Regions from separate parts of the Hafnia alvei genome, predicted to be linked through region 1. Evidence: predicted binding sites of a transcription regulator. Region 1 holds the regulator's gene; each other region holds the start of a gene.
The links. The regulator PurR, encoded in region 1, represses purine synthesis genes. The targets are predictions, from matches to a motif close to CANGCAAACGTTTGCNTG.
Positions count from the first base shown of each region.

Region 2: AB3Y96_RS08245 (amino acid aminotransferase) is a predicted target of PurR. The motif match lies at 3,301-3,318, and genes of this name have one in related genera.
Region 3: tusA (sulfurtransferase TusA) is a predicted target of PurR. The motif match lies at 5,438-5,455, and genes of this name have one in related genera.
Region 4: glyA (serine hydroxymethyltransferase) is a predicted target of PurR. The motif match lies at 2,274-2,291, and genes of this name have one in related genera.

Region 1 is NZ_OZ061315.1:2,505,717-2,513,344, forward strand. Features, by position in the region: gene rnt (ribonuclease T) at 1-326, shown strand, start outside; gene AB3Y96_RS12005 (Grx4 family monothiol glutaredoxin) at 448-792, opposite strand; gene AB3Y96_RS12010 (NlpC/P60 family protein) at 1,158-2,132, shown strand; gene sodB (superoxide dismutase [Fe]) at 2,484-3,062, shown strand; gene AB3Y96_RS12020 (YnhF family membrane protein) at 3,156-3,245, opposite strand; gene purR (HTH-type transcriptional repressor PurR) at 3,600-4,625, shown strand; gene AB3Y96_RS12030 (ABC transporter permease) at 4,629-6,275, shown strand; gene AB3Y96_RS12035 (ATP-binding cassette domain-containing protein) at 6,272-6,898, shown strand; gene punR (DNA-binding transcriptional activator PunR) at 6,901-7,628, opposite strand, start outside.
Region 2 is NZ_OZ061315.1:1,754,849-1,762,476, reverse strand. Features, by position in the region: gene asnS (asparagine--tRNA ligase) at 232-1,632, shown strand; gene ompC (porin OmpC) at 1,963-3,075, shown strand; gene AB3Y96_RS08245 (amino acid aminotransferase) at 3,381-4,574, shown strand; gene AB3Y96_RS08240 (MBL fold metallo-hydrolase) at 4,647-5,294, opposite strand; gene AB3Y96_RS08235 (YcbK family protein) at 5,378-5,926, opposite strand; gene ldtD (L,D-transpeptidase) at 6,105-7,628, opposite strand, start outside.
Region 3 is NZ_OZ061315.1:26,931-34,558, forward strand. Features, by position in the region: gene glyS (glycine--tRNA ligase subunit beta) at 1-52, opposite strand, end outside; gene glyQ (glycine--tRNA ligase subunit alpha) at 60-992, opposite strand; gene AB3Y96_RS00125 (autotransporter domain-containing protein) at 1,156-1,677, opposite strand; gene AB3Y96_RS00130 (DNA-3-methyladenine glycosylase I) at 1,899-2,477, shown strand; gene AB3Y96_RS00135 (N-acetyltransferase) at 2,481-2,933, shown strand; gene AB3Y96_RS00140 (OmpA family lipoprotein) at 3,143-3,802, shown strand; gene AB3Y96_RS00145 (LacI family DNA-binding transcriptional regulator) at 4,061-5,080, shown strand; gene tusA (sulfurtransferase TusA) at 5,081-5,332, opposite strand; gene AB3Y96_RS00155 (7-cyano-7-deazaguanine/7-aminomethyl-7-deazaguanine transporter) at 5,564-6,229, shown strand; gene AB3Y96_RS00160 (GNAT family N-acetyltransferase) at 6,306-6,764, shown strand; gene AB3Y96_RS00165 (DcrB family lipoprotein) at 6,859-7,434, shown strand; gene AB3Y96_RS00170 (AsmA family protein) at 7,476-7,628, opposite strand, start outside.
Region 4 is NZ_OZ061315.1:954,976-962,603, reverse strand. Features, by position in the region: gene AB3Y96_RS04545 (PRD domain-containing protein) at 1-829, shown strand, start outside; gene glyA (serine hydroxymethyltransferase) at 891-2,144, opposite strand; gene hmpA (NO-inducible flavohemoprotein) at 2,515-3,705, shown strand; gene AB3Y96_RS04530 (aldose 1-epimerase) at 4,270-5,127, opposite strand; gene AB3Y96_RS04525 (sugar porter family MFS transporter) at 5,124-6,554, opposite strand; gene AB3Y96_RS04520 (DUF5107 domain-containing protein) at 6,636-7,628, opposite strand, start outside.

The sequences.
Region 1 (7,628 bases):
ACTGTAATCGTGCGGTAATCGTTGCGCATAACGCGCACTTCGATCATTCATTTGTGATGGCCGCCGCAGAACGTGCTGGTTTAAAACGCAATCCATTCCATCCGTTCGCCACCTTTGATACTGCCGCCCTGAGCGGTTTGGTATTAGGACAAACCGTGCTGGCGAAAGCCTGTATCGCCGCAGAGATCCCCTTTGATAGCACTCAGGCCCACTCTGCGCTATATGATACTGAACAAACCGCAACGCTGTTTTGTGAGTTGGTAAACCGCTGGAAACGTATGGGTGGATGGCCATTGCCAACGCCTGCGCCAGAAACCACCGAATAGTCTGCCTCTTTTTCTTGTTGCAGCACCGAGCGGTGTAAGAATTTTTATTTCTGAGTTAACGCAATAAATTATAAAGGCGCCCTTAGGCGCCTTTTATTTTTCTCACAATAATCATCAACGATTACTGTTCTTCCTGCGCAGGATGCTTCGCAGCAGTCTCTTTAATCAGCTGCTGCAGTTCGCCAGCACGGTACATCTCAATAATGATGTCACAGCCGCCAACCAGTTCACCCTCAACCCACAGCTGCGGGAAGGTTGGCCAGTTCGCATATTTTGGCAGTTCAGCACGAATATCCGGATTTTGCAGAATATCAACATAGGCAAAACGTTCGCCACAGGCCGACAATGCCTGAACGGCTTGCGCAGAGAAGCCACAGCTTGGCAATTTTGGTGAGCCTTTCATGTACAAAATAATCGGGTTTTCAGCCAGTTGACGCTGAATTTTTTCAATGGTGGTCATTGTCATTTTAGTTTACTTCCTCTAGCCAGTGTTATGCCTATGGCATGCAAGTGCATATCGAATTATTGTACTGGATTGTACCGAGTGTCGCTCTGAGAAAAAAACGCCATCTTTTATGTGGCTATTATCTGAATTTCAACATCCCGTCACAGCGTAAGCTCAGTTTAATCTAAAAACGTGCTATGCTATATCCGTTTTGTACACGATCAGAATTACCGCGTTTTTTGAACAAAACAGTATCTGATTCAATCACCGTAACATTTGGTCACAAAGAGAATATAAATAGCAGAAATGAATGCTGTTTTGTTGCGGCGGTTTATTTAATACTGTTTGCCATGTTTTTTGCTTGGGACAAAGTCTGGAACCTATCGATGCGTCTATATATCGCGCTCTTTGTTCTGCTGTTTACACAGCTATTTGCTAATGCAGCGAATGCCTCTCCGGGGCATAAAGTCGTTGCCGATCAGCGAAAGTCGCATGCGACAAGTAGCGAAACTGCCGATCGTAAAAAACGAAAGCCGGCCACCAGCAAAAAAGAAAAAACTGCGGCACCTACAACAACGGCAAAAAATAAAAAATCGGTAGAGCAAAAAAGCAAGGCGACTAAAAAAACAGCAGACGTTCAGCCTACCGCTCTCGCCACCAAGTTCGCCAAAAATAGAGCCGTTGCGCGCAATAAAGCCAATAGCAAAAAAATAGATAAAGCAGTATTAGCCTCTATTTCTAAACCGAAGGCAAAATCCAGCGTCAAGAAAAGCGACACTCATTCCACGGCTAGGCTAGCTCGCGTTAGTAATAAAAAAACCTATGGTCGCCAGCGCGGTGAATTGAATAGCCATGGCAGAAACAGCAAAGGCGAATTAGCCAAGCTGAATCAAAACAATATTGAAATCGTTGATGGTAAACCGATCCGTTTGAGCCCTCAGCATAAAAAACGCTACCAGCATGCCAAGCAGACGGCCATGAATAAGCTGATGAATCAGGTAGGCAAACCGTATCGCTGGGGTGGAGCTTCACCAAGCACGGGCTTCGACTGCAGCGGTTTAGTCTATTACGCCTATCAGGATTTACTGAGCATCAAGATCCCGCGTACCGCCAATGAAATGTATCATCTGCGCGATGCGGCTCCGGTGAAAAAAACAGAGCTACAAAAAGGCGACTTGGTCTTCTTCCGTATTAATAATCGTGGCGCCGCCGATCATGTAGGTGTTTATATGGGCGAAGGTAAATTTATACAGTCACCTCGCACCGGCGAACAAATTCGGATCAGCTATTTAGATAATGATTATTGGCAAGGACACTACGTTGGCGCCCGCCGCGTAATGACGCCAAAAACGATTCGTTAATAGCAGAAGGTCATTGTTAAACAGATTTATGGTAGGGATTAATCGTATTTTGTGATAATCCCTATCATTTAGATTTACCCTGTCTTTGTATTATCCCCTTCCCCTCATTTTCGTACCGTCGCCGTTTTGAACGAATGGTGTACAAATCATCAATTGATAACCAAAAACAAAAATTTTGCCTGTTATTAGATTCAAAACTTGCTAAAATCGATCCCCATAACAAGAGCACAACAAGATCGTTTCAATTTTAAAAACCCGCTCACTGACATTAACGTTGGTGTGATGCATGAAACATAAAACACTTCCGTGTAACTGTTTCATTGCAAAATAGAGCAATAATAGGAGAGAGCAATGTCTTTTGAATTACCTGCATTACCATACGAAAAAAACGCACTCGAACCGCACATCTCCGCAGAAACCTTGGAATACCATTACGGTAAGCATCACAACACCTACGTGGTTAACCTGAACAATCTGGTTAAAGGCACTGAATTTGAAGGTAAATCACTGGAAGAGATCATCAAGACCTCTACCGGCGGGATCTTCAACAACGCCGCTCAGGTTTGGAACCACACCTTCTACTGGCATTGCCTGTCACCAAAAGGTGGCAACGCACCAACTGGCGCAGTAGCCGAAGCCATTAACAAAGCATTTGGTTCATTCGACGCTTTCAAAGAAGAACTGACTAAATCCGCGATCGGCAACTTCGGTTCTGGTTGGACTTGGCTGGTTAAAAAAGCCGATGGTTCTTTGGCAATTGTGAACACCTCAAACGCAGCAACACCACTGACCAGCGGTGATAAGCCTCTGCTGACCGTGGACGTTTGGGAGCACGCCTACTACATCGACTATCGCAATGCGCGTCCTAAATATCTGGAGAACTTCTGGGCTCTGGTAAACTGGGAATTCGTGGCGAAAAATCTGGCATAAGTTTGCTAAGTTACGCACATGAAAAAGGCGGTCAATTGACCGCCTTTTGTTTTAGCCATGTTAATAGCTATCGATAGAAAACTTAGCGATAAATCAATGTAGCGCGGCAACAAAACTAAAGATAACAATCACAGCCAGCGCCGCGACCGTTGTCATTAGAGAATATTTCAGGTCGGTTTCCATTTCTTCTTCTCCCGCATTTCGTTATCAGATCAATTTTGATTATACATAAACACTTGCAGAAAGTGTGTGAAATCATTTTCACATACCTTAAATGGGATCGCACGCAGTAAAACTTTCGATTATTCTTTCTGTTAACCCACAATTTTGACTTCCCCTTTTGCATTTTATAGGCCAAAATTTACGGTTTACTGCTACGTATCAGCTTTCATAACGTAAAAGAATAGGCTGGCGCTTGATAAATCCGCATATTCCTCTCTTTGATGCGATTGTAATCAGTATATTTTGATGTACGTAAGCAAACGATTAACGCAATAGCTATGTCATTGTGACATTAGCTTAGGAGTCATCTGTTTCATGGCAACGATTAAAGATGTGGCAAAACGCGCGGGCGTTTCAACCACGACAGTGTCTCACGTTATTAATAAGACGCGTTTTGTCGCAGAAGAGACCAAGACCGCGGTTTGGGAAGCCATTAAAGAATTGCACTACTCCCCCAGCGCCGTCGCCCGTAGCCTGAAAGTGAACCACACTAAATCGATCGGTTTGCTGGCAACCTCCAGCGAAGCGCCCTATTTTGCTGAGGTGATTGAGGCCGTTGAAAACGCCTGTTACAGCCAAGGCTATACGCTTATTTTATGTAACTCTCACAATAACCCTGAAAAGCAAAAAGCTTATTTGGCAATGCTGGCGCAAAAGCGCGTCGATGGGCTGTTAGTGATGTGCTCTGAATATCCAGAAAACCTGCTGCAAACCCTTGAGGACTACCGCAATATTCCAATGGTAGTGATGGACTGGGGCACACAGCGCAGTGATTTTACCGACGCCATTCAAGATAATGCGTTCGAAGGTGGCTATTTAGCCGGTCGCTATTTAATTGAACGCGGTCACCGCGATATTGGGGCGATTACCGGTCAGCTTTCCCGTAACACCGGCGGAGGTCGTCTGCGCGGCTTCTTGAAAGCCCTGCAGGAAGCCAATATTTCCGCACGCGATGAGTGGATGGTAGAAGGCGACTTCGAGCCAGAATCCGGTTACAAAGCCATGCACCAGATCCTATCGCAAAAAAATCGCCCAACGGCGGTCTTCGTGGGCGGAGATATCATGGCGATGGGCGCAATCTGCGCCGCCGATGAGATGGGCTTACGTGTACCGCAGGATATATCGGTGATCGGTTATGATAACGTGCGCAACGCTCGCTACTTCTCACCAGCGTTGACCACCATCCACCAGCCGAAAGAGCGTTTGGGCTCTATGGCCTTTGATATGCTGCTCGACCGTATCGTGAGCAAACGTGAAGATTCTCAAACGATCGAAGTTCATCCAAAACTCGTGGAGCGTCGCTCCGTTGCCGATGGCCCATATCTGGACTATCGCCGCTAAGTGATGAAGAGCAGCCCTTTTCTTTTAGCGCTGTTCCCCGTTGTGCTGTTCTTTGCCGGAGCGTTGCCAATATTGGCAGCGCTGCTGGCACTGACTCAGCCGCTGTCTGACATTTCCTCTTTCAATAACTTCATCCAGCCGTGGACGCTTTTACTCCAATGGCCAGGTTTGATGCGCTCGGTTGGCCTGAGTTTATGGAGCGCAATCGCCGCTACCTTAATATCACTTTGGTTGGCATTAGCGCTTTGCGGGCAAGTTATACAGCGCGCCAGCGGGGCCGCTCGCGCTGTTTCGAGCGCGATTTTAGCCATGCCGCATATTGCACTGGCGACCGGACTCATACTGCTGTTATCTCCTTCAGGTTGGCTACTCAGGCTTATATCCCCAACATTTACGGGTTTTGTGCGCCCGCCTGATTGGACGATCGTCAATGACCCTTATGCCCTGTCCTTAATTCTTTTACTGGTGATCAAAGAGACACCCTTTTTATTTTTGCTGGCGTTTAACATCGCGGGGCGAATTGATGTGGCCCGTCAAATGCAGGCTGGTAACGCATTGGGTTACCACAGTGAAAAAGTCTGGTGGTTGCTATTAGTGCCGCAAATACTGGTGGCCCTGCGCCTGCCGCTGTTTTGCGTGCTCGCCTTTGGGCTATCCGCCGTGGATATTGCGATTCTATTGGGGCCACAGCAGCCAACCACCTTGGCGTTGTTAGTTTGGCAATGGATAAGCGAACCCTCGATGGGGCACCAGTCTTTGGCCGCCGCTGGCACGCTGTTGCTTATTGCGATGACATTAGCCAGCTTTGGCGCATGGGGATGCGGTGAAAAACTCTGGTTGAAATATTGTCGCAACGCTTATGGGCAAAGGCGCAACACATGGCGTATGCCGCTTGCTCCGCTCTGGACAATTGGCGTGCTGTTAACGCTAGGTGCTTACGCGGTACTCTTCGTTTGGTCTATTGCGTGGCGTTGGCCTTTCTCTTCTTCTTTCCCGCTACAGTGGACCGATGATTATTGGCTTACCAGCATTCATCAGCTCAGTGCGCCGATTATGAATAGCCTGCTCATTGCGGGGATGGCGAACCTGTTAAGCTTGGTGCTGTGCGTTGGTTTTTTGGAGTGGCAATTTTATACGCGTAGCAAAACGAACTTTTGGCTTCTGCTCGCCCCACTGTTGATACCACAAATCAGCCTAATCTTCGGCTTACAGCATATGGCCGCTTGGCTGGATGTTATTGGCCTGCTGCCCAGCGTTGTCTTTGCCCATATGGTGTTTATCGTTCCGTACTATTTTCTTAGCCTCAGCGGCGCGTGGCAGGCTTTCGATTCACGACTGCTCTACACCGCACAATCTCTTGGCAAAGCGCCTTGGACCTGTTTCTGGCGCATCAAGATCCGTTTATTGAGCAAACCACTAACGCTTTCCGTTGCGCTAGGTTTCGCGGTTAGCATGGGATTATATTTACCCACGCTGGGCTTAGGCGCTGGGCGCTTCCCCACATTGGCAACTGAAACCGTTGCCTATGCATCCGGTATCGATCGTCGAATGGCTGCCGTTGCGGCCCTGTGGCAAACGTTCATTCCGCTTTTGGTTTACGGTATCGCGCTATTTCTGCCATTCATATTAACAAGGAATAAAAAACTGTGACGGTTTTAGCGCTCGAGCAATTTCAGCTTTTCCTGCATGGCACACCGCTAACTTCAGCGTTGAATACCCACGTAGAAGGCGGCCAAATACTCACGCTGATGGGGCCAAGCGGCTGCGGGAAATCGAGCTTATTGATGGCCATTTCTGGACACGCTCACGCCCCACTCTCAACGCAGGGAAAAGTGCTGATTGATAATCGCGAGGTGACTGAGCTTCCTGCCTATCAGCGAAAGATAGGGCTGTTATTCCAAGATGATTTGCTGTTTCCCCACCTTAACGTTGAGCAAAACTTGCTCTTCGCATTACCAGATAACACCAGCAGAGAAGAACAGCATCGGCAGGTCGCACTGGCATTGGGGAAAATTGGCATGAACGAATTTTCATCTCGCTATCCTGATGAATTATCTGGCGGCCAGCGCGCCAGAATCAGTTTGTTACGCACCCTGCTTTCTCGCCCTCGCGTGGTGGCTTTGGATGAGCCTTTTTCCAAGCTTGATAAAGCGCTGCGACAACAGTTTCGCCAGTGGGTCTTTAGCGAATTACGTCAGGCGAATATTGCCACCCTGCTAGTGACACACGACGAAGACGATGTTCCGCCACATGGCCAAATCATCATGCTCTAATCCTATTCAGGGCTCAGCCACTCTTGATTCATCGTTTCAGTATCACCTAAATAATCAAGCAACCAGTCAATCGCCGGCGAACGGGTATGATCTTCCCAAGTTACGCAGCAAGCGCTATCAGGAAACGGTTGAGCCAATTCTAAGATCTTCAGCTTACCCGCATGAACCAACGGTTCTGCCATGTGTGCAGGCATCAAGCCAACGCAAAGCCCATTCTCCAGGCAATCGCAGGCCGACTGCCAATCAGGCACCACCAAGCGGCGCTGGTTATCTAATAGCCACGTATCGCGCTTAGGCAGATCTCGAGATGTGTCTTCAATGCATAAAGCAGGAAAGGGACGAATTTTGTCGTCACTTAACTCACCCTCCAGCGTTGCCAGCGGATGATCGGGGCTAACCAGACAATGCCAGCGTAGAAACCCCATATCGCGAAAAGAAAAACGCCCTCCGGCGGGAACCGCGCGCGTCGCTCCTATCGCCACCTCTACGCGTCCGGCGACCAGTGCATCCCATACGCCGTTGAACACTTCTGGGTGGATCATTAATTCCATATCAGGAAAATGGCGGTAAAAATCGACCACCAGTTGGCGACTTCGGCGAGGATTAACGATGCGATCTACTGCAACATTTAGCTGTCCACGCCAGCCATTTGCTACCTGTTGACATTGACGGCGGGTGGAATTCATTTTTTTGATAATAGTTCGAGCTTCATCAACAAAAAATGCGCCTG
Region 2 (7,628 bases), 750 kb from region 1:
ATGAGGGTGTATGCTACGCCCTCTTTTTTTGCCTAAAAAACGCCAATTTTTACTGATAAAATCGATTATTCTCCTTTTTTTCATTCAATCCCCCAATATCTCGTCAAGTTCTTGCGATTTGTCTGCGATTTCTTCTTGTGTCTGTTTGCATGACAAGTAACATAGCAACATGCCCGTATTATCTGGGCTGTAGGTTATTTATCATCCAAGATCAATAAAAGAGAGAAATCTATGAGCGTAGTGCCTGTAGTCGACGTACTGCAAGGTCGTGCCGCGGTAGACACTGAAGTCACCGTGCGCGGTTGGGTACGTACCCGGAGAGATTCTAAAGCTGGTATCTCCTTCCTCGCCGTTTATGACGGCTCCTGCTTTAATCCGTTACAGGCCGTCGTTAATAATTCTCTACCGAATTATGAAAGTGATGTTTTGCGCCTGACCACGGGCTGTTCGCTGGAAGTCACCGGTAAAGTTGTTGCTTCTCCGGGTGAAGGCCAGAGTTTCGAACTGCAAGCCACGGAAGTTAAAGTCGTGGGTTGGGTTGAAGATCCAGACACTTATCCAATGGCGGCAAAGCGCCACAGCATCGAATATCTGCGCGAAGTGGCTCACCTACGCCCACGTACCAATATTATCGGTGCGGTGGCTCGTGTTCGTCATACGCTGGCACAGGCTATTCATCGTTACTTCCATGAAAACGGCTATTTCTGGGTTTCAACCCCGCTGATTACCGCTTCTGATACCGAAGGCGCTGGTGAAATGTTCCGCGTTTCAACGTTGGATATGGAAAACCTGCCGCGTACCGATGAAGGTAAAGTCGATTTCGGTGAAGACTTCTTTGGTCGTGAAGCGTTCCTGACCGTATCCGGCCAGCTGAACGGCGAGACCTACGCCTGCGCGCTGTCTAAGGTTTATACCTTTGGCCCAACGTTCCGCGCGGAAAACTCGAACACCAGCCGCCATCTGGCTGAATTCTGGATGGTTGAGCCTGAAGTTGCATTTGCGGATCTCGACGATATCGCCGGCGTTGCCGAAGGAATGCTGAAATACGTCTTCCAAGCCGTGCTTGATGAACGTGCCGATGACATGGAGTTCTTCGCTCAGCGCGTAGATAAAGACGCCATCGATCGCCTGAAGCGTTTTGTCACCTCCGATTTTGCTCAGGTGGATTACACCGACGCGGTTGATATTCTGCTTAAGTGCGGTAAGACCTTTGAAAACCCAGTCTACTGGGGCGTCGATTTGTCTTCTGAGCATGAACGTTATTTAGCAGAACAGCACTTTAAAGCACCGGTGGTAGTGAAAAACTATCCAAAAGACATCAAAGCGTTCTACATGCGCATGAACGAAGATGGCAAAACCGTTGCTGCAATGGACGTGTTAGCACCTGGCATTGGTGAAATTATCGGCGGTTCTCAGCGTGAAGAGCGCTTAGACGTTCTCGATGCACGTTTAGAAGAAATGGGTCTGAACAAAGAAGATTATTGGTGGTATCGCGATCTTCGTCGTTACGGCACCGTTCCTCACTCTGGTTTTGGCCTCGGATTTGAACGTTTAATCGCCTATGTGACCGGCGTACAAAACGTTCGTGACGTGATCCCGTTCCCACGCACACCAAGAAACGCAACCTTCTAATTAAGTAATAAAACAACATTTCAACGTTTTGATCACAAAAAAGGGGCCAGCAATGCTGGCCCCTCTCTTTTTTAAACTTAGACCCCTGTCACAAAGTTCCCAAAATTTTACATTTTGAAACACATTCTTGCGTTCTGTTACTCGAATTATAGTTTTGTATCATTTTCGATGTAGATTATCGCTCTAGTGAATGGAACACTGCGATGCAGACACAGGAAGACACCATACTTTCTCTTTTAGTTCCGTAAGTGATGAAATAGTTCCGCGCAGAATTAAATTAGGCAGTGGCAGGTGTCAAAAAAAAAATAACTCCTTTAGAGGGTAACAATGATGAAACGCAATATTCTTGCAGTAGTGATCCCAGCGCTGTTAGCAGCCGGTGCAGCAAACGCAGCTGAAGTCTATAACAAAGACGGTAACAAGCTGGATCTGTACGGTAAAGTTGACGGTCTGCACTACTTCTCTGACGACAAAGGTTCAGACGGCGACCAGTCTTACGCTCGTTTCGGCTTCAAAGGCGAAACTCAGATCAACGACCAACTGGCTGGTTACGGTCAGTGGGAATACAACATCAAAGTAAACAACACCGAAAGCAATGGCTCTTCTAAAAACGCAACCCGTCTGGGCTTTGCGGGCCTGAAATTCGGTGATTACGGTTCATTAGACTACGGCCGTAACTACGGCGTAATCTACGACGTTGAAGCATGGACCGATATGCTGCCAGAATTCGGTGGTGACTCTTACACCAACACCGACAACTTCATGACTGGCCGTACCAACGGCGTTGCGACCTATCGTAACAACAACTTCTTCGGTCTGGTTGACGGCCTGAGCATCGCCGCTCAGTACCAAGGCAAAAATGGCAACGCGACCGAAAGCAACAACGGCCGTGGCTACCAGCAGCAGAACGGTGACGGCTACGGTCTGTCTACCTCTTACGATTTCGGTATGGGCATCAGCGCTGGTGCAGCGTACTCTTCATCTGACCGTACCAACGAGCAAGTTACTCGTGGTCGCGTAGCTAACAGTAACGTTGCTGGCGGCGATAAAGCTGACGCATGGACCACTGGTCTGAAATACGACGCTAACAACGTATACTTGGCAGCTATGTATGCAGAAACTCGCAACATGACTCCATACGGTTCTACCGGTGTTGCTAACAAAACTCAGAACTTTGAAGTTGTTGCACAGTACCAGTTCGACTTCGGTCTGCGTCCATCCGTTGCTTACCTGCAGTCTAAAGGTAAAGACCTGAACACCAACGTAGATGGCAAAAAAGATCTGGTTAAATACGTTGATGTCGGCGCGACTTACTACTTCAACAAAAACATGTCTACCTACGTTGATTACAAAATCAACCTGCTTGATGACAACGATTTCACCAAAGCTAACAGCATCGCAACTGATGATATCGTAGCTCTGGGTCTGGTATACCAGTTCTAATCTGACGGCAACCTCGCGGTTGTAGCAGAACAGAATCAAAGGCAGAGCTTCGGCTCTGCTTTTTGTTATCTAGGGTTTGGCTCCACTCATCACGAGTTATTTATCTCCCCTACTTTTAGTCCGTGTTCTACCGCCCTATTTTCTGCCTAATTTTCTGGTTTTCTTCTTATTTTTGGTGCTTTTATCGGCATTGAAGCATTCAGGTAACAACTTTGTATTCTTTTTGTGGCAAACGGTTGGCAAGCTCGCGGCGTAGCGGTAACCTGATGGTTCTCTGGCTCAATCCCACACATGGAAGCTCTTACATGTTTGAAAATATCCCAGCCGCACCAGCGGATCCGATTTTAGGTCTTGCCGATTTATTCCGTGCCGATGCCCGTACCAACAAAATCAATTTAGGTATTGGCGTCTATAAAGATGAAACAGGTAAAACACCGGTTCTGACCAGCGTTAAAAAAGCTGAGCAGTATCTGCTGGAAAACGAAACCACGAAAAACTATCTGAGCATCGATGGTATTCCTGCTTTCGCTACCTGCACGCTGGAATTACTGTTTGGTAAAGAAAGCCCAATCATTCAGGACAAACGTGCTCATGCGGCTCAAACCCCAGGTGGGACTGGTGCTCTGCGCGTAGCTGCTGATTTTATTGCCAATAAAACCTCAGCCAAGCGCGTATGGGTGAGCAACCCTAGCTGGCCTAACCATAAAAGCGTATTTAACGCCGCAGGGCTTGAGGTACGCGAATATGATTACTACGACGCGGCAAATCATCAGTTAGACTTTGCAGCGCTCCAGAACAGCTTAGAGCAAGCAGAAGCCGGTGATGTGGTTCTATTCCACGGTTGCTGTCATAACCCAACCGGTATTGACCCAACACCAGAACAATGGGAAGCGCTGGCAGAAATGTCTGTTGCGAAAGGTTGGTTACCGCTGTTTGACTTCGCCTACCAAGGCTTTGCCAAGGGTTTAGAAGAAGATGCACAGGGCCTGCGCATTTTTGCCGCTAAGCATGATGAATTGCTGGTTGCGAGTTCATATTCCAAAAACTTCGGCCTCTACAACGAGCGCGTTGGTGCTTGCACGTTAGTTGCCGCTGATAGTGAAACCGCCGATAAAGCATTTAGCCAGATTAAAGCCACTATCCGCGCAAACTACTCCAACCCACCAGCACACGGTGGTTCGGTGGTAGCGACTATTCTGGGTAATGAAGCCCTGCGTACTATTTGGGAGCAAGAACTCACAGACATGCGCCAACGTATTCAGCGTATGCGTCAGTTGTTCGTTAACACCCTGCAGGAAAAAGGCGCTGAGCAGGACTTCAGCTTCATCATCAAGCAGAATGGTATGTTCTCATTCAGTGGACTCACCAAAGATCAGGTGATCCGCCTGCGCGATGAATTCGGCGTCTATGCCGTAAACTCTGGCCGCGTCAACGTAGCCGGAATGACGCCAGACAATATGGCACCGCTGTGTGAAGCCATTGTTGCCGTATTGAAATAAATACGCGCATTGAAACGACAAAAGGAGCCGAATGGCTCCTTTTTTGTTCTGCAAACAACATTTACAACGACGCTACCAAACCGCAGGTTCATCGCGAACAAATGGGTTGGTCTGGCGCTCTTGACCGAAAGTCGACATTGGGCCGTGTCCTGGAATAAACGCAACATCATTACCCAGAGGCCAAAGCTTAGTTTTAATTGAGTTAATCAATGCCTGATGGTCTCCACGGGGAAAATCGCTACGCCCGACACCGCCACTGAATAACACATCGCCTACCTGTGCCAAACGTGATTTTTCACTAAAGAAAATCACATGGCCTGGCGTATGACCAGGGCAATGGAAAACCTGCAGCGTCTCATTACCTACCGACAAGGTTTCGCCGTCGTTTAACCAACGGGTAGGCACCAAGGGATCACAATCGCCAAGGCCAAACATTTTGCTCTGAGCTGGCAGCCCCTCCAGCCAAAACTGATCTTCTTCCTGCGGGCCATAGATCGGCACATTTAAGGTTTTCGCCAAGCTGCCAGCGGCTCCCACGTGGTCTAAATGTCCGTGGGTCAGCAGAATTTGAGTGACCGTTAAACCCAGTGCTTCAACTTCACGCTGAATTTTGGCTGCTTCACCGCCCGGATCGACGATCGCGGCCTGAAGCGTATCCTCACACCATAAAACAGTACAATTCTGCTGAAATGCAGTGACGGGAATGATTTTATATTTCATGTTTGCCCCAATATAAAAAACGCCGGCAAAGGCCGACGTTTAGGATCTCTTTGACTACCTAATAATACCGTCTTAAAGCGCCATTACCAATTTCTAACGGGGCCGGTATCAATATGCACGAAATTACTACGCGGATAATATCCAACGCCACCCGCTCGCATTTTCAATGCAGCTTTACGAATATTGGCTAGCTGGACACCTTCAATATGGAAATCCATCGCCTGCCCTAGCGTATGGTAGCTATGTTTCGCCACACCGCTGCCGCGCTCGCGTAATTCATTATTGGTGCGCGGGGAACGATAACCGGAAATAAGTTGAATCGGTTTACGTGTGCCAATCATCGCCTGCAAACGAAAAATTTGATCGAATAAGCGAGGGTCGATACTTTTTACTTTATTCGCGCGGTAGTCGCGGAACAAATGATTCAGGCGAACTAATTCTTCCTGAATATAGTTTTTTCCGTCGAAGAACTCAGCCTTAAGTTGTTCGCCGGTATTTAAATTATTGAGTAACAAAATACGAGGACGTGGTGTAGAAAGCGTTGCTAACGCTTGCCCTGGTAGCATTGCCATTCCCATAGCAACGCCACCTAAAGCCAACCACTTGCGACGATGAATATTAACTGGATCCATGAGATATGTTTTACTCGGCAAAATGTCTGAAAATCACGCACCAAAGCGCACCGTCAGGCACCATAACCGCCATGGAAGATCGAGTCAACCCGCTACCCGCCAAGGTTGGCGGGTTATCACAGAATTTTATGGCTATTATTTACAACATTACAAAAACTATGGTTTTGCTAACTGCTTGCTAGAGTTGAAAAAGCCGCTCGGCTTGCGCAGCAATTTTTGCCCCTGAACGTACAGTGTCATCATAATTGTAAATATCTGTGCGGAACTGCGGCTTGCCATCTTCAGAAACCCATGCAGTCAAATAATAGAGGCGAACAGGAATGCGATGACGTATCGGAACATATTTCGTATTCCCCTCTTTCAACGCAGACGAAACCCGCGCGTCGTTCCAACCAGCATCTTGAAGTAGCATATTTGCCAGCGTCGAAGCCTTATTCACGCGAACACAACCTGAACTTAGCGCACGAATATCTTTTTCAAATAATCCGTGGTTTGGAGTGTCATGCAGATAAATAGCATCTTGGCTTGGCATATTAAACTTATATCGACCTAGCGAATTATTCGCGCCCGGTGCTTGCTGAATTCGATACGGGAAATTACGCGGCGACACAGACGCCCAGTCGATCATATAAGGATTGACCGCTTCGGCATCGTTGCTCCATCCAGAAAACAGGCGATATCCGTGGCGTTCGAAATAGCCCGGATCGTGCATAGCTTTCGGAACAATATCTTCACGAATCAGCGTTGTTGGCACGTTCCACGGTGGATTAACTACCACGTTATTCAATTCACTATTCATCAGCGGCGTTTTACGCGATGGGCGCCCCACAATCACTCGAGATGAAAGTACTTCAGCGCCGTTCTGGTAATAAATCAGCGAGTAGTTAGGAATATTAACCATAATGCCGGTATTTACTTCTCCCGGCAAAATACGCAAGCGTTGAATATTCAAGGCCAGCAGTGTAGCGCGCGTTTGCGGCGATACGTTCAGCCACTCGCGCGTGCGCTTGCCAATCACCCCGTCACTGGCTAAACCTTGCCACTGCTGGAAACGTTTCACTGCCTCAACAAGCTCAGGCGTATAACGGTTATCGATCACCGAAACGGACGCCGCTTTTGCTGGCTCAGCCTCTGGTGATGGTTGTTGCTTGGTCAAATCAGTAACCGCAGTGGTTGATGGACTGATGACCGCATTAGGATCCTGACTCGCAGGAGATTGCAACGGCTGCGCCTCAGGCACCGGCGTTGGCTTCACACTGGAATCGCCTTCCAACATTCCTGTACGCTGCAACACTTCACGCAGCGCTGGCATATCCGCGCTCAGGTCACCCGGTTTTAAACTCGGGCCGTCGCTCACCACGGGCCAAGGGCGCGCATCCGCTAACAGATTTTTTAACGCCTTATGCATCGCGGCATACTGAGGATGCGCAGGTTCCAACGATTTAACAAAAGTATTCAAGCGCCCATCACGAATCGACAGCTGCCAGTTATTCACCAGCGTTGCCGGCGGCTCTGCCATTGCATAAGGCACCGAGCTGTATAGCCAACTGCCTTTGGTTGCGCTCACGCCAGAGACAAATTGCAAATAGCCCAGCATCGCGTCAGATAAAACGGCGTCACGCGCCATGCCACTAACATCTGGATTAGTCAGCGCCTGAACCCATTGGGTGAACTGAGGCTGAACACCAGAGAGTGCAACTTC
Region 3 (7,628 bases), 2.5 Mb from region 1:
TCGGTGGCAGCTCTTCGGTGCCGATTTCCACCAGAAAAGTTTGTTGGGTCATGGCTGCCTCAAATATTCTCTAATTTAGAATCGTCGCTTTTTTTACACATTGGGAAGCCCAGCGCCTCACGGGAGGCATAGTAGGCTTCAGCGACCGCTTTGGTCAGGGTACGAATACGCAGAATGTAGCGTTGGCGTTCGGTGACCGAGATCGCCTTGCGCGCGTCCAGCAGGTTAAAGCTGTGTGCGGCTTTCAGAATGCGTTCATACGCTGGCAGAGGCAGAGGGTTTTCCAACTCCAACAACATTTTGGCTTCTTTCTCATACTGCTCGAAGCAGGAGAACAGGAAATCGACGTCTGCGTATTCAAAGTTATACGTGGACTGTTCCACTTCGTTTTGATGGAACACGTCGCCGTAGGTTGTTTTACCCAGCGGGCCGTCGCTCCATACCAGATCGTAGACGCTGTCTACGCCCTGAATATACATCGCCAAACGTTCCAGACCGTAGGTGATCTCACCGGTTACCGGCTTACATTCCAAGCCGCCAACCTGCTGGAAGTAAGTGAACTGAGTCACTTCCATGCCGTTAAGCCATACTTCCCAGCCTAAGCCCCATGCGCCCAGCGTTGGGTTTTCCCAGTTGTCTTCGACGAAGCGAATGTCGTTCACCAGCGGATCTAAACCGAGCTCTTTCAATGAGCCCAGATACAGTTCCTGAATATTTTCTGGTGATGGCTTAATGACTACCTGAAACTGGTAGTAGTGCTGCAAGCGGTTAGGGTTTTCGCCATAGCGGCCATCGGTTGGACGGCGAGATGGTTGCACGTAGGCAGTTGCCATTGGCTCTGGGCCGAGTGCTCGCAGGCAGGTCATTGGGTGTGAGGTGCCAGCGCCAACTTCCATGTCCAGTGGTTGAACAATGGTGCAGCCTTGGCGCGCCCAATAGTCCTGCAGAGTCAGGATCAGCCCCTGAAAGGTCTTGGTATCAAACTTTTGCATATTGGATGAGTTCGCGCGATACAAGTGGATTTATATAGAATGTTGCAGTATACCGCCTGAACGTAAGATATACAGCCCGAATCCCGTCTCAAAGGGTGGGATTTTGCGTGTATTTTGCCATAAAACATGGCAAAGGCTGGGAACATTCTCCGTGAAGGTCGAGTTAAAAGTTGGCGCTAACGCCAATGTTGTACATAAATTGCTCGCTATTATTGAGGCGATTGGTCTGCGATAGCTCGGCAAATGCGGCCATATAATCGGTTAGCGGAATATTGGCACCCACGGTGACATCAACCCAATGAGCTTCTTGATTGGGGGTATCCCGGCTAAATAAGTTTTGCGGCGAGCTAAATTCTCCCACCTGTTTATAAGACTCGTTGCTTGATAAACGCTGATAGCTGATTTCAGCATAGGGCGTGAACAATTCTAGATTGGAATCTAACCGCCAGCCCAAAGAGCCCACTTGTTGTTGGGTGGTTGGATTTAACGCCGCAGAGGCCAGCGAATTGCTGCCCACCCAGTGCGTTGAAAACCCAGGTTCAATGGACGTTGAGGCGCGATCGAGCGGCACGATATCGCTCGTGTCACTGTTATTAAAAAAAACATCTTTCAAATCATACGACAAAGCAGGTAATGAGAGCAGGGCGCAACTCACTAAACAAACAGATGCCAGAGGTCTAATCATTGATGCCACTCCATTAAAAGGGAGGCGTTATTCGTTATTATTTTGTGGTGCTGCACTCTTAACTATTTGACGAGGTTGCGACTGCGTCAAGGTGGGTTGAAATAAATAGTTAACGCTGCACGAAGCGTTATAGTTGTCTCTCACGTTGTCGGCATTGTTGCCCAGTAAACAGCACTAAAACCCCAATGATTCGCAAAGGGTTTCTGACAAGGAATAGGATTATGAGCCAGACGTTTGAAGATAAAAAAATTCGCTGTGGTTGGGTCTCATCCGATCCCCTGTATATCAGCTATCACGATAATGAATGGGGGCAGCCCGTCTACGACGATGCTCATTTATTCGAACTGCTGTGTCTTGAGGGACAACAGGCGGGGCTTTCGTGGATAACCGTGCTGAAGAAGCGTGAAAACTATCGTAATGCTTTTCATCACTTCGATCCGCGCAAGGTGGCGGCGATGACGGACGAGGATATCGATGCGCTGATGCAGGACGCTGGTCTTATCCGCCATCGTTTGAAATTAGACGCCATTGTGGTTAACGCCCGCGCCTATATGAAAATGCAGCAGGAGGGTGAGAATTTTTCTCAGTTCCTCTGGTCATTTACCGAAGGCAAGCCGCAGCTTAACCGCCCTGAAACCCTCGCCAATGTTCCTGCAAAAACCGAGATTTCTGACATGATGTCCAAGGCGCTGAAGAAGAAAGGTTTTAAGTTTATTGGCTCAACCATTTGTTATGCTTTTATGCAAGCCAGCGGCATGGTGAACGATCACGTCAAAACCTGCTTTTGTGGGAAGCACTAAGCCATGATCCGCTCTGCTGTGAAACAAGATATGCCGGCTATTATGGCGTTGTGGCTGGTTAGCACTACCGAGGCGCATCCGTTTATTTCTGCGCAGTATTGGCGTGAAAGCGAAGCCGTGGTGCGTGATACCTATTTACCTAATGCGCTCACGTGGGTTGCTGAAGATAAGGGGGAAATCATCGGGTTTATCAGTGTGCTTGAGCAGCAGTTTATTGGTGCTTTATTCGTGGATAAACGTTATCACGGCAAAGGCGTTGGGCAATTGCTGATGATGCATGTGAAGATGATTTTTCCGCAGCTGATGCTCGAGGTGTATCTGGAGAATCACCGCGCGCTGCGTTTTTATCAGCATGAGGGGTTTCATATTCAAGATACACAGTTCAATGAGGATACACAGCACAAAACGGCCATTATGTTATGGGAGAAAACTCCTGGTGCTTGGCTTGAAGATTAAACAAATCCTGCTATTTGGCGTGTATTTGTCTAATTTATTGGAATTTTAGGAATTGTGACCATTATTTTTTAATGGGAATTTGCTGAAATGCCACCGCCGTAGATCCCGATTCACGGTTTTGAGCATGATTTTTTTGGGTCAGTGGATTACTGGCCTGTTACAGCAAATATCTTGAGCGATTACGCTCTGTGCAAGATGAGGTTCCATAAATGAGTAAAAGCCGTTTCTGTATTGCTGGCGCAGTATGCGCTGCGTTGCTGCTGTCTGGTTGTACAACCAACCCGTATACCGGTGAGTCCGAAGCAGGCAAAGCCGGCGTGGGCGCAGGTTTAGGTGCGCTGGTTGGTGCAGGCGTGGGTGTTCTGTCCTCTTCTAAGCACGATCGCGGTAAAGGCGCACTGATTGGCGCTGCAGCAGGTGCTGCTTTAGGCGGCGGTGCTGGTTACTATATGGACGTTCAAGAGTCGAAACTGCGCGACAAAATGCGTGGTACCGGTGTGAGCGTAACGCGCCAAGGCGACAACATTGTGCTGAATATGCCAAATAATGTGACCTTCGACTCCAGCAGCAGCACCTTGAAACCGGCCGGAGCCAATACCTTGACCGGCGTGGCGATGGTTTTAAAAGAGTATCCTAAGACCGCGGTTAACGTGGTGGGTTATACCGATAGCAGCGGTAGCCAAGATCTGAATATGCGTCTTTCTCAGCAGCGTGCCGACAGCGTTGCAAGTTCTCTGATTGTTCAGGGCGTTGAAGCAAGCCGCGTCCGTACTCAGGGCATGGGCCCTGCGAACCCAATCGCGTCAAATAGCACAGCAGAAGGCAAAGCTCAGAACCGTCGTGTTGAGATTACGTTAAGCCCGATGTAATAGAGCTTAATTCAGGCCACTTAAGAGATCGAGATACACGGGTCTACCACACTGCGGGGCACTCCGGCGGCTTACGCCGCTACGACCCATCGGTGTGCTCCCCCAAAAATCGGACTTAAGTGTCCAGTACTAATGTAAAACATTTCATCTTTTAGCCTCCTGCTTTGCCTGAGGAGGCTATTTCCTCAACCTTATCTCATCAGTTCCCCTGTGGTTATGCTAAATTTGCCTATCCGTTGAATTTCAGAGGAACACGTCGTGAGCAGTCAGGGAACCCGCGCCACCATCAGTGATGTCGCCAAGGCCGCTAAAACCGGTAAGACTAGCGTTTCGCGCTATTTAAATGGCGAGCAACACCTGCTGTCCGACGATCTCAAACAGCGCATCGAACAAGCCATCCAACGCCTTAATTACCGCCCAAGCCAGATGGCTCGCAGCTTAAAAGGTGGGCAAACGCGCCTTATTGGTATGATCATCGCCGATATCACCAATCCCTATTCTGTGGACGTTTTGCGCGGCGTTGAAGAAGCCTGTCGTGTGCAAGGTTTTACTTTGCTGGTGTGTAATACCAACAACGAAATCAATCAGGAGCAGCATTACCTTGAGCTGTTAAGCAGCTATCGCGTTGAGGGATTAGTGGTTAATGCGGTGGGAATGCGTGAAGAGGCGTTATCTAAGCTACAACAGTCTTTGTTGCCCATGGTGCTGATTGACCGAAAAATACCAGACTTCTCCTGCGATATGGTGGGGTTAGACAATCATCGCGCCGCCACTGAAGCGACTCGGCATTTAATCGAGCAGGGCTTTGAAGCGGTGATGTTTTTAAGTGAGCCGCTGGGTTTGGTTAATACTCGGCTTGAGCGTTTGCATGCTTTTCAAAGCACGATGGCGGAATGCCCTGAGCTGATCGCCTGCCATGCCGAAGTTGTGCTTAACAAAGGTGAACTTCTGGATCAGGCATTGAGCCAGTTTTGTCATCAGCATCGGGGGATGCGTAAAGCCGTGATGTCTGCCAACGGTGCATTAACCCTGCAGGTGGCTCGCTCCCTGCGTCGTTTAGGCCTTAATTGGGGCAGCGATATTGGCTTGCTTGGTTTTGATGAATTGGAGTGGGCAGAGCTGGCAGGGGCGGGAATTACCACGCTTAAGCAGCCGACCTATCAGATCGGCTACGCTGCGCTAGAGCTATTAGTGAACCGCATCCAAGGCGACGCACAGCCTACCGTTGAACAAAAATATCCCGGCGAGCTTATCGTTCGGGGCTCAACGTTGCGTTAGTTAGGCGGGAGTCCCTTTACGTAACAAATAGCGATAGGGCGCTTGCTCGGTTTCTTGCGCAATCAGTTGATGATCCATAAAACGACAAAAACCCGGAATATCACGGGTGGTTGCCGGATCATCCGCGATGATCAGCAATGTTTGCCCATCATCCATATGGCGTACTGTTTTACGCACCATCATCACAGGCTCAGGGCAGCGAAGCCCAAGTGCATCCAGCGTTTTATCAGGATTAGCGAAAAGATCGGTCATGGTTTTTCTCTGAAGGCCGATTTGCGCAATCGTACTGGCGAAGGGCTACGGCTGAGTGAAATTTAAAACGTCTCTAGTTTACCTGCTGAAAAATAGTCTGCAAGAGACGTGAACGTTTGCGTTAAAATTAACCATTGCATGTGGAAATTATCGCGGTATCATCCCTGCCGCATCTCAGATGCACACATTTTCATTGGGTTCCCTCACCCCAATCTCCAAAAAGGCCAAAATATGTTTGATTTTACTCCGCAACAGCGGATGAAAGCCCTTTGCTGGCTTTCTGTTTTTCATGTTCTGATTATTACGTCCAGTAACTATTTGGTGCAGTTGCCGATCTCGATTTTCGGTTTTCACACCACGTGGGGCGCATTTACCTTCCCGTTTATTTTCCTAGCAACAGACCTCACCGTCCGTGTGTTTGGTGCGCCTTTGGCTCGTCGAATTATTCTGGCGGTTATGGCGCCTGCGCTGCTGATTTCATATTGTATTTCAGCGCTGTTCTTTCAGGGAGAATGGCAAGGTTTTGCCGCGTTGGGCGAGTTTAATGTGATGGTGGCGCGTATCGCGACCGCAAGCTTCATGGCCTATGTTCTTGGGCAGATCCTTGACGTGCATGTCTTTAACCGCCTGCGTCAGCGCAGTGCGTGGTGGGTGGCACCGACGGCCTCAACGTTGTTTGGTAATATTAGCGATACTTTGGCATTCTTCTTTATCGCGTTTTACCACAGCACAGACCCGTTCATGGCCGCTAACTGGGTTGAGATCGCGCTGGTGGACTACACGTTTAAATTACTGATTAGCTTGATTTTCTTCCTGCCAATGTATGGCGTCATGTTAAACGTGGTTCTGAAGTATCTCTCAGCTAACCGCCAAGATCCGCATCCTCAGTTGAATTAAGAAACGTATCGCGATGCCGAGAAGCGCTTTTTCTCGGTATCGTATATGCTGATGTCCCTGAGCCTCGGAGGATGTCATGCCCGCGATTAACGTCAAACTCGCTACCGTTGAAGATGTTCATCATCTTTATAACCTGCTGCCTGAATTCTCCTCGTTACACAGCCTGCAAGATTTAATTAACCGACTGAATAATAAAGAAACATGTATATTAGTTGCCTATAAAAATGAAAAACCTGTCGGTTTTAAGTTGGGTTATGTGCTTAGCGACACCACTTTCTATAGTTGGTTAGGTGGTGTACTTCCTCACTCTCGCCGCGACGGAATAGCCCAAGTCCTATTGCATACACAGGAAGATTGGGTTTTAAATCATGGCTATCAGCGTATCGAAGTGAAAACCAGAAACTGTTTTCCGGCTATGCTGATAATGCTCATAAAAAATGGCTACCAGTTATCTGAGCTAGAAGTGGCTGACAACATAGCTGATAACCGAGTCCGACTGGTGAAGTGCCTAACGCACGGAACCAATGATAAGTAGCGAAGCTACAATATGTTACTTGCATTTAGTGCACCGATAAGGTGCGATACGTTTATTGGTCAATCGAGACGTTAGGACAATAGAAGGAATTACCATGCGTAATTTAGTGAAGTTTATGGGAGTGGGTTTGCTCGTGGCAGGACTTGCCGCGTGTGATGGCCAGTCGACTGATAACGCCACCTCTGCTGCTAAAGGATCTACACCGGTAGAAGCTAGCGTACCTGCCGGAGAGAACATTAGCCTGCTTAACGGGAAAGTGACCTTTACGCTGCCGGCAGGCTTAACTGACCAAAGCGGTAAGCTAGGCTCTCAATCAAACAGCATGCACGTTTACGCCAATAAGAGCGGCCAGCAGGCGATTATTGTGATTATGGCTCCGCTGCCAGCAGACAGCCTGAGCACATTGAGTGGTCGTTTGGTTGAACAGCAGAAATCTCGTGATCCAAGCCTGAATGTGCTTTCCGATAAGAGCATTGAGGTGAGTGGGCAGCAAGCTCAGGAAGTGAATAGCCTGCAAACGGCTAAAGGCCAAGTCTCCTATTCCAGCATCGTACTGGCTAAAGCTGGCGATCAGTTGATGACCATGCAGGTCTCTCTGCCGGGTGAAAATCAGCAGGAAGCGGCCAATATTGCCAACGGTGTGATTAATACTCTGAAGATTACCGAGTAATTTTCTGTGAAAGCCCTCCCTATGCAGGGAGGGCTGGATGATTAGTTTACTACGCCGTTAACCATCTTCTGTGTCACCTGTTGCCCACTCGCATTCTGCGCGCTTAGCGTGGCGTTTACGCTAGGCTTAAGCGGTGCTTCACCGGTCAGTACGCCTTGTAACCCAAGCTGCATATTGACGTCACCTGTGATCGG
Region 4 (7,628 bases), 1.6 Mb from region 1:
TCATGCGCTGCGTGTGATCTTCCATCCTAAACAAGGTTATCGGCTACAAGGTTCAGCTTACGATCAGCGGCTTTGTCTGCTGCACTGGTTAAGGCGCTCTCAACGGCTTGTTCCTAACAGCATTGAAACTATTTTTGTGCCCCGCATCAATGAGAGCCCAACAGGTATCACTACAGCTCATTTTTCACAACAAATCATCGATGTGCTCGTTCAGGCTGAAGCCACCTTGCAGCGTAATTTTAGCGACCAGCATCGCGATCTCATTCGGTCTTTTTTACACTACAGCCATTATCAAAGGCAAACCGCACAGCTCCCGGTCTTTCCGGCACATTTAAAGCGCTGGCTACAAGCCAAAGAAGAATACAGCGTGGCGCGAAATCTGTGCCATGCCGCTTTTGGGCAGCTACCCGCTCAGGCGCTCGATCTAGAATCAGAATTTACCACGCTGTTACTAACGCTCATTAAAACCTACCGCTATTTGCCCCACGCTTACCCAGAAGATCGGCGTTTGATGGATGAGATCGAGGTTGCCATTCGGCAAATAGAACATGCTACTCACGTGACATTTAGCCATCGGGAACAGCTTTGTACTCAGCTATTTGCCCATATGGGCCCCGCGATTGAACGCTGCTTATTTGGCTTAAAAATCAGTAATCTATTATTGGATGAAATCGAACGGCTTTATCCCGGGCTGATGAATATGACTCAACAGGCCGTTCGTCATATCGAACTCGATTACCATATTCATTTTCCACCCGAAGAACTGTGTCTAATCGCCGTGAGTTTTGGCGCATGGCTGATGCAGGAAGGCGTTCTGGCAGACAAATAGGCGGGTTTTCAGCGACAAAAAAGCCCGCTTTAAAGCGGGCTTTTCACATCAAGCCAAAAGATTATGCGTAAACCGGTAGGCGTGCGCAAATATCTAATACTTTCTGTTTAGTACGTTCGATGGTGGCTTCGTCGTTGATGTTATCCAATACGTCACACATCCAACCAGCCAGTTCACGCGCGTCAGCTTCTTTAAAGCCGCGGCGAGTAATAGCCGGAGTCCCCACGCGAACACCTGAAGTCACAAACGGGCTCTTCGGATCGTTAGGCACGCTGTTTTTGTTCACGGTGATATTGGCGCGACCCAGCGCGGCGTCAGCATCTTTACCGGTGATATTTTTATCAACCAGATCCAGCAGGAACAGGTGGTTTTCAGTACCGCCAGAAACCACTTTGTAACCACGGTTCAGGAATACTTCAACCATCGCTTTGGCGTTTTTAGCGACCAGTTGCTGATAAGCTTTAAACTCTGGCTCCATCGCTTCTTTCAAAGCAACGGCTTTACCGGCAATCACGTGCATCAGAGGGCCACCCTGTGCACCAGGGAATACCGCCGAGTTCAGCTTTTTATACATCTCTTCGCTGCCACCGTTCGCCAAAATCAGGCCGCCACGCGGACCAGCCAACGTTTTATGGGTCGTGGTAGTCACAACATGCGCATGTGGGACAGGGTTTGGATAAACACCCGCAGCGACTAAACCAGCAACGTGGGCCATATCGACAAACAGATAAGCACCGATGCGGTCAGCAATTTCGCGCATTTTCGCCCAGTCAACCACGCCAGAGTAAGCAGAGAAGCCACCGATGATCATTTTCGGCTGGTGTTTTTCAGCCTGAGCTGCCAAGTCGTCATAGTCGATATGGCCGCTTTCATCGATGCCGTAAGGAACGATGTTGTACAGTTTGCCGGAGAAGTTAACCGGAGAACCGTGAGTTAAATGGCCGCCGTGTGCCAAGTTCATGCCCAGCACGGTATCGCCTGGCTGTAACAGCGCAGTGTATACGGCAAAGTTGGCCTGAGAACCGGAGTGCGGCTGCACGTTGGCATAATCTGCGCCAAACAGCTCTTTCGCACGATCGATAGCCAGTTGTTCAACGATATCAACGTATTCGCAACCGCCGTAATAGCGCTTGCCTGGGTAACCTTCAGCATATTTGTTGGTCAGCTGAGAGCCCTGAGCCTGCATAACACGCGGGCTGGTATAGTTTTCTGATGCGATAAGCTCAATGTGCTCTTCCTGACGCACGACTTCCTGCTCCATTGCCTGCCACAGCTCGGCATCGTAATCGGCAATGTTCATTTCACGCTTTAACATCCGCTTCTCCTGACTCAGCTAACCTGAATTGTCTATTCGCTAGTGTTCAATAAAAATACACCCCGTAAGGCGACTGCCCACAGTGTAATATGTTTTCACCTTGTTACGATAGACCCTAGGCCATGTTTTTACGCAAACGTTTGGCTTGGCGCTACATAAGGCTTTAATACTGCACATGAAGACGCATGCCTGCAGGAGTTTTCTTCAAATGTGATATGCAACAATTTCACCTTGGCGAAACAAAAGCGATAAAAGCGCTAAGTAAATAACATCAGCACAACAAAAATAGGGATTTACAGCTCAAAGAAAAATCTGTAAGTTGCATTTTAAATACATCAATTAAAACACCTGCAATGACGAGGACTTTTTTATGTTGGATAGCCAAACCATCGCCACCGTTAAATCCACTATTCCATTATTAGCGGCTACGGGGCCGAAGCTCACTGCACACTTTTACGACCGGATGTTTGAACACAATCCCGAGCTAAAAGAGATTTTTAATATGAGTAATCAGCGCAATGGCGATCAGCGAGAAGCGCTGTTTAACGCCATTTGTGCTTACGCCACTAATATTGAAAATCTAGCAGCGCTGCTGCCCGCCGTTGAACGCATTGCCCAGAAACACGCCAGCTTTAATATTAAGCCAGAACAGTATCAAATCGTCGGTCATCACCTGCTGAAAACCTTAGAAGAAATGTTTAATCCGGGTGACGAAGTTCTGGAAGCTTGGGGCAAAGCCTATGGCGTTTTGGCCGATGTCTTTATCCAGCGTGAATCTCAGATTTACCAGCAAAGTGAAACCACTGAGGGTGGCTGGCGCGAACTTCGCCCGTTCAAAATCCTTAAGAAAGAAAAGCAAAGCGACTTAATCACCAGTTTTATTTTGGTTCCTGAAGATGGAAGTCGCGTAGCCGATTTCCAGCCGGGGCAATATTTGGCTGTTTATATCCGCCACCCAAGCCTGCCGCATCAGGAAATTCGCCAATATTCTCTGACCAATGAGCCAAACGGCGAATACTATCGTATTGCTGTAAAACGTGAAGGTCAGGGACAAGTATCGAATTTTATGCATGATATCGCGCAAGAAGGCGACGTGATCCACATCGCGCCTCCGCACGGTGATTTCTTCTTAGAAGTAAAAGAAAACACGCCTGTTGCATTAATTTCTGGCGGCGTCGGCCAAACCCCAATGCTTGGCATGCTACGCACGTTACAGGCTCGTGGTCATCAGGGCGAAATCCAGTGGCTACACGCAGCAGAAAACAGCAAGGTTCGCGCCTTTGCCGATGAAGTTAATACGATTATCTCCGCAATGCCTCAGGCTCAAAGCCACGTCTGGCTGCAAGAAACCAGCGCAGACGATCGTATTGATATCGATTTCAACTATCAGGGATTGATGGATATCACCCCACTCGCTGAGAAATTGAATAACCCAGAAATGCACTACTATTTCTGTGGTCCAGTTGGATTTATGCAGCATGTCGCCAAGCAACTACAAGCACTAGGCGTCGATGCCGACCGTATGCACTATGAGTGTTTTGGGCCACATAAGGTAGTGTGAGGGTTTTTGCATCATCGATTGATGATGTGATTATGTGATCACTGTGTAAGGTTTCGACCGCCAATCAGCAGCGGCTTTCACATGCCACTCTGTTGAAGGCGTTCGATAAGGGTGGGCCAGAGCGCCCACCCTTAACCCGCGCTCTTTTATCCGCAATGCCATCTCCGCGCCGGGTCGGCATGCGCCATCCATGGCGCCTCCTCCCCTAGTGGAAACCTCCTGTTTCCACTGCTCTAACTACCAAGACTTAAACAATTAAAAAAAATAGAGAAATAATATAAAAAGATAAGAAGGTAAAAATGTCTTTTGTCTTTTGTCTTTTCATGTTTAAAGAGTGCATTTTAGAGCCGCCAGCAGGGATGCTGGTGGCAGGTTGAGGGCGTACAGGATGTACGCTCCGAGACCGGTCGGCCAAACGACTCGGTAAAAAGCGCGAGAGTCGAGAGGTTGCGCGCTGGCAACCTCTCGTCGGACGCCTGCGCCAGTGGTTTCATAGAGCGCTATTTGCTCATGGGCGGACGAAAACCTTCACTACTCAAACATAAAAAAGGACGCAGCTACCGATCAGTCTCCCACCTCCACCCTCATCCCCATCTCCGTCACCTCCCCTTTCCCCAACAACACCAGCCCCGGTTGTCCATCCATATTATGGGCATCAACAGGATGGCTTTGCGGTTCAAGGCAAATAAACGGTTCATCAGGCATTTGAAACAGCATCAGATAAGGTACGGAACTGCGTAACGAAATCGTCGGCTGATTCGGCGTCACAAGATGAGCAATGCCACTCCACCCCGAATAGCCCTGATTCATCCACACATTATCCGGCACTTTCGTGCGGGTGAAATCCAGCGCTGCTGGCGTGTTACCCTGCCATGCTAAGGGCAAATGCAGTTCGCCCTCTGGCCAATAGCCTGAAGAGGAAAACTGAATTTGTGTCTGCGGTGTTTTCACAAAGAAAGGATGAAAGCCTAGCCCATAAAGCATCGGCTCCACGCCACAGTGGCGTAATGTAAGATGCGCGCTGAGTCCTTCGTCCGTGAGCCGATAAACCAAATTCGCCGAATAATCAAAACCACAGCTGTGTTGCACTCGTAGACCAAGGGAAATGTGTGTGCAGCTCAAATCTTGCAGTTGCCAGCGCTGTAGCCAGCCATCGCCGTGTAAAAAAAATTGGTTATCCAAGGCACTGTCCGGCAGACAAATTTCACGTCCGGCTAAGTAAAAGCGATTATCTCGCACTCGGTTCGCCAAAGGTAACATAGGAAACAACGCGCTTTCGCCCGGATGCCACCCAGTCGCCTGTTGATAAGGCCGAAGAATTTCCGTGCCACTACGCACGTCATCAAAGCTTAAGATCGCCGCGGACTGCGCTGTCACCCGCAGCCGAAACCGCGAGGTAGAGAGAGTATAGATATCCATCATGCTTGTTTCACGCTTGATTCAACGGGTTTGGTACTCCCCGCCAACTGATGTTCTAGCGCTTCCAGCGTAACACCTTTGGTTTCAGGCACGCTGCGTAATACAAACACAAACCCGAGCGCACAGATGATGCCATAAAGTAAGAAACTCCCCGATGCCCCCAAATTCGCATTCAACAGCGGGAAAGTGTAAGTCAGTAAGAAACAGGCAATCCACAGCGCCAAAGTCCCAACCGACATCGCCATACCGCGCACGCGGTTAGGGAAGATTTCAGACAGCAACACCCACGTCACCGGCGCAAGCGTCAGGGCATAAATCGCAATCGCAGCAAGCACCAGCAGCAAAACAGGCAATCCCATAATGCCCAGCGCATAAGCACCGGCAATCAGCACATAGATGATGGTCAGGCCTGCGGCTCCCAGCAGCATTAATTTGCGACGCCCCAGCTTATCCACCAGCGGTAAGGCAATAATGGTAAAGATCAGATTAATCAACCCGGTAGCCACTATCGATTTAAGCGTGCTGTTGATATCGAAACCGGCTGAAGCAAAGATCTCCTGCGCATAGTTAAAGATCACGTTGATCCCGCACCACTGCTGGAAAACCGCCAGCACGATCCCAATCACGATAATCGGCCTAACACGTGGATTCAGGAGCTCACTTGCCGCCACTTTCTGCGTATTTTCGCCAAGCGTTTCACGAATATCAGCCATCGTTTCTCGCGCATATTCGGCACTACCGATACGCCGCAGCATGCGTTCCGCTTTGTCCTGTTTACCGGCCTTCGCCAACCAGCGCGGGGAATCTGGTACCAAGAACATCAGGAATAAAAACAGCACCGCCGGAATCAGCTCTGCGCCAAACATCCAGCGCCAGCCAACTTGTCCATTCCAGCTTTGCAGAATGTCCTGCATGGTTGCCGAGCTGGCAACCGGTTCAGCGATCATCAGGTTAACCAACTGAGCGGCCAAAACGCCAATAACGATCGTCAGCTGGTTGATGGCTACAAATTTGCCCCGTTTTTCGGCCGGACTCACTTCAGCGATATACATTGGGCTCAGCGCGGAAGCAAGACCAATGCCTACGCCGCCAACGATGCGGTAAAACACGAACCAATCAAAGTGCGTTGCCACCGCCGTTCCCCACGCAGACGCAGAGAATAGAATGGCTGAAATTATCAGCGGCAGCTTGCGACCAAAGCGATCGGCGCACCAGCCAGAAATCAAAGCACCAAAAACACAGCCCGCCAATGCGGAGCTCATCGCCCATCCTGACTGAGCCGGATCGGTGATCCCAAAATAGGCTTCATAAAAGGGTTTAGCACCGCCAATAACCACCCAGTCATAGCCAAAAAGTAACCCGCCACAGGCCGCGACCAGACATATCATCCAGACGTAAGACATATTGAGATGGTTCTGCGTGGTTTTCATTTTTTCACCTTATTTTAACCTTGTAGGACAGAGGTTTACGCAGTCATAGAAATGTGGGCCACAACCGTGGCCCGTTGTGGCTTAGTGATTAAAGATGCCGTGTTGTACTGCTAGACATAACAAATGCGCTTTATCATGAGCCGGATTGCGTTTTAACAGCTCATCGGTGAGGCGTATAAAGCTCGCTTCATCGCTCAGCCCTAAATGCCCTAATGCCTCAACCCACAAGCAGTGTTGGCTATGCTGTTCCTGCGCCGATGCATCTAGAACAATCAGGTCAGGCAGAGAAACGGCGAAGAAATCAGGTTCTGATAAATCATTTCTATGCTGTTTAGCCCAATCGACCATGGATTGGAACTGCTGCTGAGCCTGCTCTCGCTCACCCAAACGCGCAGCCGCCATCGCTTGGTAAAACAGATAATCAACAGGCTGATCGTTGTAGTAACGTCCCGCACTCAGCGCAGAACCGCCCTGCAGTGCGTGCTGTAACGCAGATTGAGACTGCTCTTTTTCACCCATTTTCTCGGCGCAAATAGCCATTAAGAACCAGATGTCGTTGTCGCTTTGTCCCACCAAACGCCCTTCGCCGAGGTTGGAGGGATAGCTAAGCGACTGACGTAGCACGTCGTAGGCTTCGGCGTAATGGCGCTCCTGCATCAACGCCAACGCACGGCGCTGATGGTTAATTAAAAACTGCCCTGTGACTTTGCCTTCGCCGCCTTCCCATGGATGGAATTGGCGGCGCCACAGAATTTCAGCGGCCGCATCCACTTTATGGTGAATGTGATAAAGACTGAGCAGCTCAGCGGTGAGATCGTCACGTTTAAGCGCCACATCGCGGCGATCGTCCAGCAGTTGCAGGCGCTGTACGGTTGGAACCGCCGTTAGTTTTTGCAGATAGCTGAACTCAAACAACAGGCGTGGATTTTCAGGCTCAAGGTCAAGCGCACGCTGGAAATACTCCGCGGCTTGACCCAAATTGCCCTGCTTGTTAAATGCATAAATCCCAAGCACGCGGTGCAGCGCGGCAAAATCTGGCATCTGCCTTAATGCAAACAGCCAACAGGATTCGGC